DNA from 2 places in the [Clostridium] scindens ATCC 35704 genome. Region 2 is predicted to be linked to the other one. Evidence: a T-box and tRNA genes for the amino acid it is inferred to sense, from the RefSeq annotation. Region 2 holds a T-box; the other holds one or more tRNA genes.
What was found. The T-box of region 2 lies ahead of proS (proline--tRNA ligase). A T-box ahead of a tRNA ligase gene usually reads a tRNA of that ligase, here a tRNA-Pro.

Region 1: it has a tRNA-Pro gene. The T-box ahead of proS (proline--tRNA ligase) is inferred to sense a tRNA for this amino acid. The anticodon was not compared.

The regions. Positions count from the first base shown of each region.
Region 1 is NZ_CP036170.1:1,654,337-1,663,275, forward strand. It holds gene HDCHBGLK_RS08515 (CD1871A family CXXC motif-containing protein) at 203-367, shown strand; gene HDCHBGLK_RS08520 (4Fe-4S binding protein) at 375-1,304, shown strand; gene HDCHBGLK_RS08525 (TlpA family protein disulfide reductase) at 1,291-2,169, shown strand; gene HDCHBGLK_RS08530 (CPBP family intramembrane glutamic endopeptidase) at 2,184-3,020, shown strand; partial or broken gene tnpA (IS200/IS605 family transposase) at 3,210-3,682, shown strand; partial or broken gene tnpC (IS66 family transposase) at 3,796-4,949, shown strand; gene HDCHBGLK_RS08545 (septation protein SpoVG family protein) at 5,085-5,732, shown strand; tRNA gene HDCHBGLK_RS08550 (tRNA-Pro) at 5,974-6,047, opposite strand; tRNA gene HDCHBGLK_RS08555 (tRNA-Gln) at 6,102-6,172, opposite strand; gene nox (H2O-forming NADH oxidase) at 6,590-7,927, shown strand; gene HDCHBGLK_RS08565 (ABC transporter substrate-binding protein) at 8,106-8,939, shown strand, end outside.
Region 2 is NZ_CP036170.1:1,258,945-1,267,883, forward strand. It holds gene murC (UDP-N-acetylmuramate--L-alanine ligase) at 1-967, opposite strand, end outside; gene HDCHBGLK_RS06490 (glucose-1-phosphate adenylyltransferase) at 1,199-2,473, shown strand; gene glgD (glucose-1-phosphate adenylyltransferase subunit GlgD) at 2,470-3,588, shown strand; gene spoVG (septation regulator SpoVG) at 3,623-3,892, shown strand; gene HDCHBGLK_RS06505 (RluA family pseudouridine synthase) at 3,965-4,654, opposite strand; gene HDCHBGLK_RS06510 (calcium/sodium antiporter) at 4,746-5,711, shown strand; T-box leader at 5,792-5,999, shown strand; gene proS (proline--tRNA ligase) at 6,104-7,546, shown strand; gene HDCHBGLK_RS06520 (CCA tRNA nucleotidyltransferase) at 7,711-8,939, shown strand, end outside.

The sequences.
Region 1 (8,939 bases), 400 kb from region 2:
CCGGAAAAATTCTCGGCAGATTGTAGAAAAACTCATCATGTTTGAAATTAAGTTTTCAAAAATATTATAACATACGGGAAATAAAATTTCTGTTAAATAGATTTAAGAATTGTCTTTCTCTTAACAGGAACTTTATACCCGGTCTGCTATGCTTTCGTTGTCAGCAAAAATCAAATCAAAAAAAATAGAGGAGGGATAGCAAATGAAGTTTACCGGCAAATATTCGACTCGGGTAAAATTTGCAGCGCAACTGATGCTGATTGTTACGGCAACCGCCTTTGTGTGTTTAGGCGCATACCGTGGAGAGGTCGAAACCGTGTTTGCGAAAGCAATTCGTCTATGTTTGGAGTGTGTCGGAATTGGATAAGGCTAAAATGAAGAAAGAAAAGAAAGTTTCATTCAAGGAATTTTTAAAAAAAAGGAATACCATTCAGATGTTTGCCACGCTTCTGACAAACATTCATCTTCCGAATTTTCTGAAGGGAATCTTATACAACGGAAAAGTCAAGCAGGTGTGCGTGCCCGGACTCAACTGCTACTCATGTCCGGCAGCGACAGGAACCTGCCCCATCGGAGCTTTTCAGGCCGTGGTGGGTTCCTCCAAGTTCAGTTTTTCATACTATATAACTGGCATACTGATTTTTTTCGGCATAATGCTCGGAAGATTTATTTGTGGCTTCCTTTGCCCATTCGGATGGTTTCAGGATCTGCTTCATAAGATTCCAACGAAGAAGTTCAGCACCAAAAAGCTTAAGGCTCTGCGGCACATAAAATACGGTGTTCTTGCCATTGCGGTAATCGCGCTACCGATACTGGTAGCAAACAACGCCGGAATCGGCTCACCGTACTTCTGCAAATACATCTGCCCGCAGGGAATATTGGAAGGTGGCATACCGCTTTCACTTGCCAACAGCAGTATTAGGGCGATGCTCGGACCTCTCTTCACTTGGAAATTTGGAATACTGTCCGCGATTATAATTCTCAGCGTGCTGTTCTACCGTCCGTTCTGCAAATGGCTGTGCCCACTCGGCGCATTCTACGCACTCTTTAATAAGGTTTCGCTTCTTAACTACAATGTCGACAAGCACAAATGCGTTTCCTGCGGAAAGTGCAGCAGAACCTGCAAAATGGATGTGGACATTACCAAAAACACCTCACACACGGAGTGTATCCGCTGCGGAGAGTGCATAAAGGTGTGCCCAGCAAAAGCAATCAGCGTCCACTGGGGGGTTAAAAACCCTGTGGAAAATAAAGAAGATAAAATAATAAACAAGATTGGAGAGATAAAAAATGAAAATAATTAAAAAAATCGTACCCCTACTTATGGTAACTATGATGACAATTTCACTGGCGGCATGTGGCAGCGGTAATACGGGCGTCTCCCAGTCCACAGCAGGCAAAACGGAGCAGACCAAAACCTTCCCGAAATTTCAGGGAACAGATTTTGACGGCAACAGTGTTGATGAGTCCCTGTTCAGCAAAAACGAGGTAACTCTTCTCAACTTTTGGTTCAACGGCTGCTCAGCTTGCGTCAACGAGATGCCTGCGCTCGAAAAGTTAAACACCAAGCTCCGTGAAAAGAACGCTGAGTTGGTTGGTGTAAATGTCGAGGCTGGCGAAAGTGACAAGGCTCTTGCCGAAGCCAAAGAAATACTCTCGAAACAGGGGGCAACCTACAGAAACTTGTTTATAAGCGGAGGAGATGAAGCAAAAGAATACATCGGTAAAATTTTCGGTTTTCCGACTACCATTTTGGTCGACAAAAACGGCAACATCATCGGTGAGCCCATTGTAGGAAGCATAGAAGACGAGAAGAGAATGGATGAAATTATCAAGATGGTCGATGACGCAAAGGCCGGTAAAACAGTTTCTGTTCCTAAATCCGAGGCAACACTTGATGATAAGATGACAGTACTTGTGACAGAGGAAAACGATATCTTTGTAGACCACAAGGAAGTTTGGGACAAGGTATTCGACAATATTCAGAAGGACAGCGCTGAGCAGGCTGGCGACATTACCTACGCCGAATTCTTGAAAGCGCAGGTAGAGAAGGCAAAGGATTCATTCAGCGAGGATGAGTTGAAGATCCTCGCTGAAGACATTAAAAGGATAGACAACATTGAGAAACAAATTCAGGAATTAGACAGCAATAAAGATGGTAATAAGTAATCGGGAGGCGAGACATGATAAAAAACAATATAGGTGTTAGACGAAAAATCTGGTTTGGAGTACTCCCAATCCTTGCGATAGCGGTACACTTTTTGACATCAAACATCTTCCTCTATGGTGTTTACGACTTGTTCCTGAACATTCTACACGTACCTCAAGAGCAGTTTATGAAGTTCTCATATCTGGCTGAAATGCTTGTATACATCGTGCTGATACTCATCTTCTTCATTATCTACAAGCTGGCATTCAAAAAAGACAAGGACGAAATAAGAACTGCGCCGAATCTCAAGGACTCGGCAATAAGCTTTACCGCAGGCGCAGGAGTTTCAGGATTCTCTTTTCTCTGGGTTCTGCTGGCTGAAAAAATACCCGCACTTCAGGGAAGCCTTGCCGCAATGGACGCAGCGAACAAGGAAATCGAAGGTGGAAGTAGTTTTGGTGTCATTTTGATTGCCGTTGTTGCCGCACCTCTCATAGAAGAGATTCTTTTCCGTGGAATAGTATTCCGATCTATACGCAAGATTATCCCCGGATGGGTTCCGATCATACTGTCTGCGGCAATGTTCGGAGCCTATCACATGAATATGGTTCAGGCTGTTTACGCTACCTTTATGGGAATAGTTGCTGCCATAATTTACGAGAAGACGAATAACCTTATGTACCCGATTCTCGTACATGTGGCAAACAACCTTATCGGTGCGATACAAAGCTTTATCTCTTCGGAGACAGGAGTTTTTATCCTCAATATGGTTTCCCTTGTCATGATTATCCCTATGTGTTGTGTAATTTATCGTTTACTTAAACGCAACTGCACAGAACAGGTATATGCTAAAAAATCTGTAAATATTTAAAAATGTAAGTATTGTAGCGAATCGGCACATGGCTCATAACCGTGTGCCGATTTGTTTTGTGTCACAGTAAAAATAAACCCCCTGCTATGCAGGGGGAGGGCAGATCTTTAGATATAAGTATGAACTCCTGTGCTAGAATAAAAGTGGGTCTGCAAAACCACAAATAAAACAGCACAGGAGATCCTAAGAATGGACGTAAATAGTTTGGCTCATACAAAATGGGAATGCAAGTATCATATCGTTTTTGCACCAAAATATCGCCGTCAGGTAATCTACAAAGACATAAAGGCAGATGTGGGACAGATACTGGGAACATTATGCAGAAGAAAAGGGATAGAAATAATCGAAGCAGAATGCTGTAGCGATCATATCCATATGCTGGTGAAGATCCCACCGAAATATTCAGTAAAGAAATCATGGGATACTTAAAAGGAAAAAGTTCGCTAATGATATTTGAAAAGCATGCGAACTTAAAGTACAAGTATGGAAACAGACATTTCTGGTGCCGTGGATATTATGTAGATACAGTGGGGAAGAATATCGCTGCAATCAAAGCGTACATTCAAAATCAATTAAAAGAAGATTTAGAGTACGACCAGATGTCGTTAGTAGAGTATATCGACCCGTTTACGGGTGAGCCGGTGAAGAAAAACAAGAAATAAACCACTTGGAGTGGTAGCAGGAAATCAAAGCAAACCAGCAAGCTCCTTTTGGGGCTGCGCCGGAGTAAGGAAGCACTGAAATAGCCCCTTTAGGGGCTGCTGTGGATGTGGTGCAGTTGTCTCTTTTTGATGAAGCAGAAACTTCTGCGGATCCATCTGCCACAGAACCTGATCTTAAAGATGTCGCATCCTATCGCCGCCGGAAATTCAAAGGACAGCGAGAAAAACTCTTGAAAGACATTCCTCATGAGAAAAAACTGTGTACGCTTGCACAGGAAGACCGTTTCTGTGAGAAATGCGGAACACCTCTGGTTTCTGTCGGTGAAGAATTCGTCCGCACGGAAGTTGAATTTATTCCGGCAAAAGTCCGTGTGATCGATTATTACCGTGAAACTTTCGAGTGCCGGAAATGCCGTAAAGAAGGAAGGGGATATATGGAAAAATCCCCTATGCCTTATCCGGTAATCCAGCATTCTTATGCATCCCCGTCTACGGTAGCCTGGGTCATCCGTCAGAAATATGAGCTTATCGATGAAACACCGATCCAGGTACTTGGAGAACCTGGACGAAATACTACGGATTCCTACATGTGGGTGTACTGTTCCATAAAAAATAGTGAGCAGCCAATTCGAATGTTCGATTATCAGCCTGGAAGAAGCGGAACATTTTCTCGGAAGTTCCTGAAAGGTTACACCGGATATATCCATACGGATGCCTATAAAGGATATGAAAAGGTAACGGGGATCACCAGATGTTTCTGCTGGACGCATTTGAGAAGATATTTTGTAGATGCCCTTGCGAAAGATGTCGCCAATCCGCAGGAAACCATACCGGCTCAGGCAATCCGCTATATCAACCGACTTTTTAAACTGGAAGTATTGTCATCTGAAACAAGAAAAGAACAGCGTCTGATACAGGAAAGCCCCGTATTAGAGGCTTTCTGGTCATGGGCAGAAAAGGTATCTGTTGGGATGCTGCCAAAGTCGAAACTCGGAGAAGCCTTTACCTATGCGTTCAATCAGAAATCAGGTTTGATGAATTATCTGTTGGATGGGAACTGCTCGATTTCCAACAATCTTGCAGAGAACAGAGTCCCCAAGGAGCTGAAGCCAGTGCTGGAATCTATACACTGATAGAAACTGCCAAGGCAAATGGATTGAATCCACGAAAATATATCCAGTATATCCTTGGAGACATCCCGGGATCTGCATTTATGCAGTATCCAGAATACTTGGAAGACTATCTGCCATGGGATCCAATCATATAAAAAATATGTCGATAACCGCTAACTTTCAAGAATAACAGGAAGTTAGCGGTTTTTCCATACACAATCATATTTGACGGTTACGAAAATACCATTAGAAGATGCAATAAAACTAGATAGGAGAAAGGCGTGCATATTATGAAGATAGAGACACAGATTAAACTGCATAGCGAAGATGCGATGCAGAAGACAGGGATTGTGGCATCCGGCTGGGTAGAGATTGGCGATTGTATCAAGTTTCCAGTACGGGTAATGAAATATACGGACAAGACTTCCGGCGAAGAAAAATCCTTCGTGTCATATCCGCAAAGAAAAACAAAAGATGGTTACGAAGTCATTGTCTTCCCACATGACAAGGAAGCCCGAAAAGAGATAGATGCAGCAATCTTCTCCGCAATGAAAATGGAACTGCTAAAAGATGTAGGATTGCCAGAGGTGGAGATAAGGGTCACACCAATAAAAGACCAAAATCAAGAAAATCACGCGGTAAGGCTGAAAGGAGTAGCAACGGCCAGGATTTCTGAACTGGGCTTAACGATAAAAGGAATTCTGATCAAAGAATCCGAAAAAGGACTTTTCGTACAGATGCCACAATATAAAAGCGATGAAGGTTATAAAGATATTGTATATGCAACGACAAAGACTATGCAGGAAAAAATCAAGATGGCCACAATGGATGCACATGAGAAAGCGCTATCCTCCCCGACTGTTTCTAGGAATTCAAAGGATAATATCATGAATACAAGCCGGGATTGTCAGAATAACGGCAGAGACAAGGCACGATAAGGTAGAATTCATTAATATTCCGTTAGTACAATACTCCGAGGCAAGTTGCTCGAATTATCTTAATAATATCATCAATAAGGCCTCGGAGCGTAAATTTGCTATTCTTTGTATCTGTTTAAGTTTTGGCTTGATCATCCCTAGTTGATATTGTCTTATATAAAAATTCTTAGGCAACAATTTTGATAAAAAAATAAGGAACTGCATTTTCATGCAATCCCTTTATTTAAGCCTTGGCTTCAAGTCGGAGTGACAAGATTTGAACTTGCGACCTCTACGTCCCGAACGTAGCGCTCTACCAAACTGAGCCACACTCCGAAAATGTAACCGGACATCTTGTCCTGCAAGATACCCGGCGCCCCTGCCAAGGAACTACGGATAGAGGACTCGAACCTCTACTAACAGAGTCAGAGTCTGCTGTGCTGCCATTACACCAATCCGCAATGTTTTTCCAGCGAACATGTTATATTATACCAAATATTTATCAAAAATCAACCCTTTTTTTCAACTTTTTTTATTTTATTTTGCCCACTAAAGTATTGCGTCGTTTGAGCCGATTTATATTGTCTATAAATAGGCTTTTTAGCTCTTGCCTGCATGGCGCTTAACCCCTACTTCTTCTATTTCCTGACGGCAGTAATCGGGGCGGGATTTGTCCTGATTCTAATCTGGCGGAAATATCTGAAGCACGCCAGAATTGATAAGTCTAAATTTGACGACAAGGCTATGGAAGACCTGAAGCAATATGTATAGGTATTAACGGGCAGTATTTATCTGTATAGACTTCCCAAAAGCGGCGCAGACTAAGAATAGTTTGTGTGGGCGCGGCATATTGCGTCCATGGCGGGAGGTATAGGAAAGTGAGCGATAGAATCATAGTAATCGGAGCGAACCATGCAGGTACGGCAGCTTTGAACACCATTCTGGACAATTATACGGATAAGGATGTGACTGCGTTTGACGCCAATTCCAATATCAGTTTTCTGGGTTGCGGCATGGCATTGTGGATCGGGCGACAGATCAGCGGGCCGGAGGGCCTGTTTTATTCGGACAAGGAGACGCTGGAGGGAAAAGGGGCGAAAGTGTTCCTGGAGACAAAGGTGTCCCGGATCGATTTTGAGAAAAAGACGGTATATGCAATGGATAAGGAAGGCGAGGAGATAGAGGCAAATTATGATAAGCTGATCCTTGCCACAGGATCCCTTCCCATCCAACCCAAGGTGAAGGGAATGGAGCTAAAGAATGTCCAGTTCGTCAAACTGTACCAGAATGCAGCGGATGTAATTGAAAAACTGGAAGATCCATCTATTCAAAAGGTGACGATTATCGGAGCCGGTTATATCGGCGTGGAACTGGCGGAGGCGTTTGCAAGAAACGGGCGTAAGACCACCCTGGTGGACTGTGCGGATACCTGCCTTTCTGCCTATTACGATCCGGAATTCTGTAAGATCATGGAAGAAAACTTAAGGGAAAACGGCGTAAGAACTGCATTTGGAGAGATGGTTCAGGAAATACAAGGCCAGGAACTCGTAGAGCGGGTAGTGACAGACAAGGATTCTTATGATACGGATATGGCCGTTTTTTGCATCGGATTTCGTCCCAATACCCAATATGCGGATGGCAGCCTGGAACTTTTCCGTAATGGGGCATTCCTGGTAGATCTGCATCAGCAGGCCAGCAGGCCGGAAGTATATGCCATCGGAGACTGCGCGACGGTATTCAACAATGCGACCCAGAGAAAGGACTACATTGCCCTTGCTACCAATGCCGTGCGATCTGGCATTATCGCTGCCCACAATGCGTGCGGAACACCCCTTGAATCAGCAGGGGTGCAGGGCTCCAACGCGATCTGCATCTGGGGGCTTAACATGGTGAGCACGGGAATATCTTTGAAGAAGGCGCTGGAACTTGGCTATGAGGCGGCTGCGGCTGACTATGAAGACTGGCAGAAGGCAGGGTTCATAGAAAGCGGCAACGAGAAGGTACGGATCCGGATCGTCTATGACAAGAAGACTCGGATCGTCCTGGGTGCCCAGATGTGCTCGAAATATGATATTTCCATGGGGATCCACATGTTCTCCCTTGCAATACAGGAGCAGGTTACGATTGACAAGTTGAAGCTTCTGGATCTGTTCTTCCTGCCTCATTTTAACCAGCCTTATAATTATATTACGATGGCGGCGCTGAAGGCGGAATAATAGAAGCGGTTATAACTGCACTACTTGAATCTTGAACAGTTAGTGCAGTTTTTTAGTTGGAGAATTTTGTAATATTCTGCGAATATAGACTGATTCAATAATTATATGCGATATTTCAATTAGACACCCCTTTAGGAGGGGATTATACTGATATGGAACAATACACAGGAGGAAAGTCATGAAGAAGAGGATAGTTTCTATTTTGCTTATCGCAGCAATGGCGATGACAATGGCTGTTGGGTGCGGCAGCAGTAAAGACTCCGGATCAGGAGACAAACAAGAGGCGTCAGGAGAAGGCGGCGGAACCTTTATCGTGCCAATCAATACGAATACGGTGGCATCTTTGACACCCTATAATGTATACGGGGCAGATGATTTGCTTATTGCATCGGCACCGTGCTTTGACCCGCTATTTATTGTAACTAAGGACGAGACAAGATGGTATCTGGCTGAAAGTCTGGAAGCGACTGCGGATGATAGATGCCATTACCAGATGAAATTAAAGGATGGCCTTACGTGGCATGACGGAGAAGCAATTACCGCTGACGATGTTGTCTATACGGTAAATGTACTGCTAGATCCCGCGAATACCAGCGATTCATCTGAAAGCGTTACATATAACGGCAAGACGATATCTGCAGCGAAGGTGGATGACTTGACGGTAGATATTACGCTGCAGGAGCCGTTCAGCGCATTTGAAAGCGAATTTGGAAGGATACAGATTATTCCAGAGCATGTGTTCGGTGGAGAGACGACAATAAAAGATGATACAGAGAACTTGAATAAAGCGGTGGGTTCGGGCCCGTTTAAACTAAAAGAATATAAAGAAGGCGATTCTATCGTCTATGAGAGATATGACGACTACTATAGAGGAAAGGCAAGCCTTGATCAAGTAGTTATAAAACTGATGCCGGATGAAAGCGCGCAGGAAGCAGCGCTTCAGAGCGGGGAAATCTCTATGATGCGGATTACGAACCAGACAAAGTTGGATAAATATTCAGCAGATGATAAC
Region 2 (8,939 bases):
TGTATTCAAATCTCCGGTTAGTTCCAGTAAATTCCTTAAGCCCCTTTTTCATCTTATCAAGGGATACTCCAAGAAGGTCGGAGACGGCGATGGCAGCCAATGCGTTGGATACATTGTGGTCGCCATTGACGGACAGAGATATCCGATCAACGAAGACGCCAGCTTTTACCAGGTCAAAAGAAGCCTCCCCTAGTTTATTATGGGAGATGTTTGTTGCGCTGTAATCCATGGAACTGTCATCTCCGTATTTTATGATACGGCAGTCAAGTCCTTTGGTAATACAGTCCAGTTTGTCGATATTTCCATTGATGATCAAAGTTCCGTCCTTTGGAAGAAGCTTCGCAAACTTGTGGAAAGAACTGCGGATATCGTCCAGATCCTTGAAGAAATCCAGATGATCCTCGTCAATATTGAGAATAACGCTTATCTTTGGAAAGAAATGAAGGAAACTGTTGGTGTATTCGCAGGCTTCCGTAACGAACAGCTCCGATTTCCCCACCTTTATATTCCCTCCGATCGCCTTGAGGATGCCTCCTACGGAAATCGTTGGATCCATTTCGCCGGCCAGCAGGATATGCGAGAGCATGGATGTAGTGGTAGTCTTGCCGTGAGTGCCTGAGATGGCGATGGGAACATCGTAATTTGTCATCAGCTGTCCCAGAAGTTCCGCCCGGCTAAGCATAGGCAGCCCCTTTTTAAGAGCCTGGGCGTATTCCTCGTTGTCTTCATGGATGGCAGCGGTATACACGACCACATCAATTCCTTCAATAATATTGGACGCTTTCTGGCCATAGAAGATGGTGGCGCCCTGCTGCTTAAGATGACTGGTCAGGGCTGATTCCTTGTTGTCAGAGCCGGATATGGCAAAGCCCTCTTTCAGCAGAATCTCTGCCAGGCCGCTCATGCTTATGCCGCCGATTCCGATAAAGTGCACGTGTACAGGTTGCTCAAAATTGATTTTATACATAAAATACCTTCCTCTTCCATATGTTCTGTTTCCGTTAAAAATGTAGTCATAAATATATATATCTTTCCATATTATTATATACATATATGGAAAAAAAACCAAGCCGTAACTTTTTGTGATATTTTAATAAAAAGTTCACGAAAAGTTCATTTTATTTGTAAAATTTGTTCACTCAAAATCAAAACTATGGTATAATGTGAACTATAAGAATTACTGAGAAGGGGTGATGACATGATCAAGAAAGAGATGATTGCAATGTTGCTGGCAGGAGGCCAGGGAAGCAGATTGGGAGTCCTAACAGCCAAGGTAGCTAAGCCAGCCGTTGCTTTTGGAGGTAAATATAGAATTATTGACTTCCCACTCAGCAACTGCATTAACTCAGGAATTGATACTGTGGGAGTGCTAACGCAATATCAGCCATTACGATTAAATACGCATATAGGAATTGGCATTCCATGGGATCTGGATCGTAATATCGGAGGCGTAACAATTCTGCCGCCTTATGAGAAGAGTAACAGCAGCGAATGGTATACTGGTACTGCCAATGCCATATACCAGAACTTGGATTATATGGAGACATTTAATCCGGATTATGTATTAATTCTTTCCGGAGACCATATCTATAAGATGGATTATGAAGTCATGCTCGACTATCATAAAGAGAACAATGCAGATGTAACAATTGCAGCAATGCCGGTGCCGATCGAAGAAGCCGGCAGATTCGGCATCGTAATTACAGATGAAGACGGACGGATTACCGAATTCCAGGAGAAGCCTCCGCAGCCAAAGAGCAATCTGGCTTCTATGGGCATCTATATTTTCAGCTGGCCGGCACTGAAGGAAGCGCTTGTGGCATTGAAGGACGAGCCGGGGTGCGACTTTGGAAAGCATATCATTCCATATTGCCATGAGAAGAATGAGAGATTATTTGCTTATGAGTATAATGGATATTGGAAAGATGTAGGGACGCTTGGCTCTTATTGGGAAGCCAATATGGAACTGATTGATATTATTCCGGAGTTCAACCTGTATGAAGAGTTCTGGAAGATATATACCAACAGCGATATTATCCCTCCGCAGTATATTTCAGGACAATCTGTGATTGAAAGAAGCATTATCGGCGACGGATCGGAAGTGTATGGGGAAGTACATAACTGCGTAATTGGTTCCGGTGTGACGATTGGGGAAGGCACGGTAGTCAGGGACTCTATTATTATGAAAGACGTAAGCATTGGCAAGGGCTGCGTAATCGACAAGTCGATCATTGCGGAAAACTGCGAGATTGGGGACAATGTAACATTTGGAATTGGCAGCGATGTGCCGAACAAGCTTAAGCCGGCAGTCTATTCCTTCGGCCTTGTAACGGTCGGCGAGAACTCCGTCATACCGGGCCAGGTGCAGATTGGCAAGAACACTGCCATCAGTGGCGTTACATCCAAAGAAGACTATCCGAATGGAGTACTGGAAAGCGGAGAGACATTGATAAAGGCAGGTGAGCGAGCATGAGAGCAGTAGGTATTATTTTAGCAGGTGGAAACAGTAATAAGATGCGTGAATTGACACATAAGAGAGCAGTGGCGGCAATGCCGATAGCCGGAAGTTACAGGGCGATTGATTTTGCGCTCAGCAACATGTCTAATTCACATATACAGAAGGTGGCAGTGCTGACCCAATACAATGCCCGTTCATTGAATGAACATCTGAATTCCTCCAAATGGTGGGATTTTGGAAGAAAGCAAGGCGGCTTGTATGTGTTCACTCCTACGATCACGGCAGATAACGGATACTGGTACAGAGGAACGGCAGATGCGATCTACCAGAATCTGGAATTCCTTAAGAGATGCCATGAGCCATATGTGATCATTACATCCGGCGATGCGGTATATAAGATGGATTATAATAAGGTGCTTGAGTACCATATTGCCAAGAAGGCCGATATTACGGTGGTTTGCAAGGAACTGGAGCCTGGCGGGGATGCCAGCCGCTTCGGAACGCTTAAGATGAACGAATCTATGCGTGTTGAAGAGTTTGAAGAAAAGCCGATGGTTGCCAATTCAAACACGATTTCTACGGGAATCTATGTAATCAGAAGAAGACAGCTGATTGATCTGATTGAATCCTGCGCAGAGGAAGACAGGCACGATTTTGTAACCGATATCCTGATCAGATATAAGAATCTGAAAAAGATATATGGTTATAAGATAAAAGATTACTGGAGCAACATATCAACGGTGGACGCTTATTATCGGACCAACATGGATTTCTTGAAGCCGGAAGTAAGAAATTACTTCTTCAAGCAGCATCCGGATGTCTACTCTAAGGTAAGTGACCTGCCGCCGGCAAAATACAATCCCGGCGCAGTGGTTAAGAACAGCCTGGTAGCGAGTGGAAGCATTATCAATGGTACGGTAGAGAATTCTATCCTCTTTAAGAAGACGTTTGTCGGTAATAACTGTGTTATTAAGAATTCAATCATTCTGAACGACGTCTATCTCGGGGACAATACATACATCGAGAATTGTATTGTAGAAAGTCGTGACACGATTAGAGCCAATACACGTCATGTTGGGGAAAATGGTGTGAAAGTAGTTGTGGAAAAGAACGAGAGGTATGCACTATAGTGCAGCGGCTTGTAAAGAAAGGGGCTAGAGGAAAATGCAAATCACGGATGTACGCGTGCGTAAAGTGGCAAAAGAGGGAAAGTTAAAGGCGGTAGTATCAATTACTATGGATGAGGAATTCGTAGTACATGACATCAAGGTCATTGAGGGTGAAAAAGGACTCTTTATTGCTATGCCGAGTAAAAAAGCATTAGACGGGGAATATCGAGACATTGCGCATCCAATTAATTCAGTGACCAGAGAGCGTATACAGAGTATTATTCTTGAGAGATACGAAGAAGCGTTGAATGAAGAGGAAGAATAAGAAATATTAAGATGGACAGGGTATGCATAAAGAATGCATGCCCTGTTTGATTTGCGGCGACCGAAAAAGTATCTAGCCTAACAAATGAAACGTCATGTTTTTATGTGTTTTGGGATGTAAGAATTCCAGCCGGTAGGCGCACAGGCAGATGTTCTGCCAGCCTTCGTCCTTATGCACATTTGGGTTATACTTGGTATCGCCTGCGATGGGGCAGCCCATGTGGGACAGCTGCACGCGAATCTGATGATGGCGGCCTGTATCCAGCCTGATATCCAGTTCTGTCCGTGGCGCATCATCGTCTTTGGATTGGTCAAAGAGGAAAGGCCCCTGTTCTACAACGGTATAATGAAGACGGGCAAGCTTGGCTCCTGCCGTGCCGGAAACGCAGACACGGGAAGTGTTGGTGCGCCCATCCTTTATGAGATAGTCCTCCAGCGTGCCTTCTTTCTGAGAGGGATGGCCATCCGCCAAAGCACGGTAATATTTTCCAAAGCCATGGCTTTGCAGCTGGCGGTTTAGTTCCTTTGCTGCAAAGGGCGTCTTGGCAAAAACCAGGATTCCTTTTACGGGCTGATCCAGGCGGTGGATGACCGCCAGGTATGGCTCGCCTTTTTCCGGGGCAGACTGACAGATATGATTCTTAATAAGACTTTCCATATCGGGCGTGCCTGCCCGCCTGCTCTGGGTTGGGACCCCGTGAGGTTTTATGCACACCAGTATGTGGGAATCCTCATATAAGATTTCTATGCGCTTGGTATTCATATGAATTCTCCTTGACTTTGCGACTTTTCACTCTTATCATTTAAACATAGTGGATTAAAATATGCAAATAAAAATAGGGGAAGGCAGAAAAATGGATTATTTACTATTGATTCTGGGATTTATATTATTGATCAAAGGAGCGGATTATTTTGTGGACGGCAGTTCCAGCGTGGCAAAGCTCTTGAAGGTGCCATCGATTATTATAGGGCTTACGGTAGTGGCATTTGGGACAAGCATGCCGGAACTGTCGGTCAGCGTGACAGCGGCCATCAAGGGAAATAATGATCTGGCGGTCAGCAACGTGCTGGGATCGAATATATTCAACCTGCTGGTGGTGCTTGGGTGCTGCGCGCTGGTGAATCCTGTCCGGGCCAAGTGGTCTTTGCTGAAAAAGGAATTCCCGTTTTCTATCTTTATAGCGGTGATTCTGCTGCTTCTGAATTCCGATTTCTCGATTACAAAGGTACTGAGCGGGGAAGGAAAATATGTTCTTGGCAGATGGGGCGGACTGCTTTTTCTTGCATTGTTTGCCGTGTTCCTGTATGCGACGGTCAAGACAGCGCTGCGTTCCAGGCACGAGGTGATGGAAGAAGAGGAAGATTATAAACTGCTTAGTCCGGCAAAAAGCGCGGGATACATCCTGGTGGGCCTGGCTGGCATTATCTGGGGAGGCGATCTGGTTGTGGACAGCGCAAGCAGCATTGCGGTATCCTTTGGGCTGAGCCAGACATTCATCGGACTGACGATCGTGGCCCTTGGAACATCCCTGCCGGAACTGGTGACATCCGTAGTTGCAGCCGGAAAAGGCGAGAATGACCTTGCGGTGGGCAATGTGGTAGGCTCCAATATTTTTAATATTCTGCTGATACTGGGAGTATCGGCTGCGATAACGCCGATTGTGCTGGATATTACAGCGGTCTACGACACGATGATTCTGATCATGGCAAGCATTATCGTATATGTGGCGGCCATCAGCAAGCGTGAAATACACAGAAAAGAAGGCGTGCTGTTTCTGGTCGCGTATCTGGCATTTTTTATCTATGTGCTGCTTCGATAGGGCAGGCTTTTGGCGGATTTCGTAATATTTTGGGTTGACAAATGAGTGGCAATAGATTAAAATTACGTTTAATTCAATATCATTTGGCAATGAAGAGGATTAGTACATGTAAGCGAGCCTCAGAGAGGGGATCATCTGGTGCAAGATTTCCGCTTAGAACTGCATGGAACCCGCCTTGGAGCCACTGCATGAAAGTGCAGCGTCCTGCCAGCGTTAATGGTTAATGAGAGAACTGCGAAAGGGTCGCAGTTAACTAGGGTGGTACCGCCGAGCTTTTCGGTCCCTTTTTAGGGAGCGAAAAGCCCGGCGTTTTTTGTCTGCGGCAATCAAGTTCCCGCCAGTAATTAAAGTGGGGCAAGGGCCCTGCGAGAGAAGAAAAGGAGAAGAGAAACATGGCAAAGGAAAAGAAATTAGTTGAAAGCATCACGCCACGTGATGAGGATTTCGCGCAATGGTACACAGATGTCGTACGCGAGGCCGAACTGTGCGATTATTCAAGCGTAAAGGGATGCCTGAACTACCTGCCTAATGGCTACGCAATCTGGGAACTGATCCAGGCGGATCTTGACAAGCGTTTTAAAGAGACCGGGGTAGAGAACGTATACCTCCCAACTTTGATTCCAGAGAGCCTTTTGGAAAAAGAAGCGGATCATATCGAAGGATTCGCTCCGGAAGTAGCATGGGTAACACATGGCGGTATGGAAAGGTTACAGGAAAGATTATGCATCCGTCCTACATCAGAGACGCTGTTCTGTGATTTATGGGCAAAGACGGTTCAGTCATATAGAGATCTTCCAAAGGTATGGAATCAGTGGAATACCGTACTGCGCTGGGAGAAGACAACAAGACCTTTCCTCCGTTCAAGAGAATTCTTATGGCAGGAAGGCCATACAATCCATGCAACATATGAAGAGGCGGAGGAACGCACGATCCAGATGCTTCATGTATATGAGGACTGCTACAAGGAGACGCTTGCGATACCATTCGTATCCGGAAGAAAGGCAGAGCATGAGAAGTTTGCCGGAGCACAGGATACGTACACCATTGAAGCGCTGATGCATGACGGAAAAGCGTTGCAGTCCGCAACCAGCCATTTCTTCGGAAGCGGATTCCCGGATGCGTTCGGAATCAAGTATGTGGATAAGAACAACCAGCTTCAGAGCGTATATGAGACATCCTGTGGATGGTCTACAAGAAGTATCGGCGCCCTTATCATGGTTCATGGCGATGACAGCGGACTGGTGCTTCCGCCTCATGTGGCTCCTGTAGAATGCCGGATCATCCCGATCGCACAGCACAAAGAAGGCGTGCTGGACAGATCTTTCGCACTGCTGGATGAACTTAAGAAGGCCGGATACAGAGTGAAGATCGATGACTCTGATAAGAGTACAGGATGGAAATTCTCTGAGCAGGAGATGCTTGGAATTCCTACTCGTATCGAGATCGGACCTAAGGACATTGAGAAGAATCAGGTGGTCGTTGTCCGCCGTGATAACCGTGAAAAGATCGTCGTATCCCTGGATGAGATTGCAGTGAAACTGCGCGACATCTTAGAGCAGGAGCAGCAGGATATGTATGACAGGGCGAATGAGTTCCTTCAGAGCCACATTGATACTGCTACAACCATGGATGAAATGGTTGAGAAGTTCAAGGCTAACCGTGGTTTTGTCAAGGCCTGTTGGTGTGGAGATCCGGAATGCGAAGGCGAAGTGAAGTACGCCACAGGCGGAGCGGCAACCAGATGTCTGATAGAAGATGAGGAAATGATTTCCGATAAATGTATCTGGTGTGGAAAGCCAGCCAAGCATATGGCATACTGGGGCAAATCCTACTAGGAAATAGAGTGCTTAGAATATCGGGAACTGCTGTACCAAGATTGAAAAATCCTTGGTATGGCAGTTCTTTTTTTCTTTGAACAGTCTTGGAATGTCATAGATTTGTTAATTCAGGAGGAAATGTGATATGATAGGATAAGTTAGTTTATTTGGAGGATATCGCTGTGGAAGATAGAACTATACAATTGCCTGAAAAAGTAGGCAGAATTATCGGAACGCTTCAGGAACATGGGTATGAGGCGTATGCAGTAGGCGGATGCATCCGGGATTCTATCCTGGGAAGGGAGCCGGAGGATTGGGATATCACGACATCAGCCATGCCGGAAGAAACAAAGGCTTTGTTCGATAAGACGTTTGATACCGGCATCCAGCATGGAACGATTACGGTACTCCTGGAAAAAGAAGGATTTGAAGTGACAACATATCGGATCGACGGGAAATATGAGGACAGCAGGCATCCAAAGGAAGTTACCTTTACGCGCAATCTCCGGGAAGATCTGCTTCGGAGGGATTTTACCATCAACGCGATGGCATATAATGAAACGGATGGCCTGGTTGATATATTTGGAGGGCTTGAAGATCTGGAAGCAGGGATGATACGCTGCGTTGGCACCGCGAAGGAACGATTCAAAGAAGACGCGCTTAGAATCCTGCGGGGAGTGCGCTTCGCGGCCCAGCTGGGATTCGATATAGAGGAGGACACTCGGCAGGGGATGAAAGAACTGGCCTGGACGCTTCAGAATATCAGTGCGGAGAGAATACAGGTGGAATTAGTAAAAATGATTACATCAAAGCGTCCGGAAATGCTGCGTGAGGCATATGAATTAGGAATGACGCGGATAGTTCTTCCGGAATTCGACCAGCTGATGACGACTGGCCAGGAGACGCCGCACCATATGTATAGTGTGGGCGAGCATACGCTGCATGCCATGAAGAATATCCGCGCAGATAAGATCCTAAGGCTTGCCATGCTGTTGCATGATATGGGTAAGCCGGCGTTGAAGACGGTGGATGAAGCAGGAGTCGCCCATTTTAAGAAGCATGCCCTGGAGAGCGAGAGAATTGCCGAGAATGTGCTAAGAAGGCTGAAATTCGACAATGATACGATACGCAAAGTGACAAGGCTGGTCCGCTGCCATGATCTTCGCATGCCTGCCACGGCAAAAAGCGTGCGCAGGGCCATGAACCAGATCGGGGAAGAACTATTCCCATATTACATGGAAGTACGCCGCGCGGACGTGCTGGCCCAGAGTATGTATCAGAGGGAGGAAAAGATCGAGAATCTGGATCAGATAGAAGAATTATACCACCAGATCGTGGAAGATGGCGACTGCGTATCTTTAAAGGATCTGGCGGTGACCGGCCGGGATCTGATCGCCTCAGGCATGAAGCC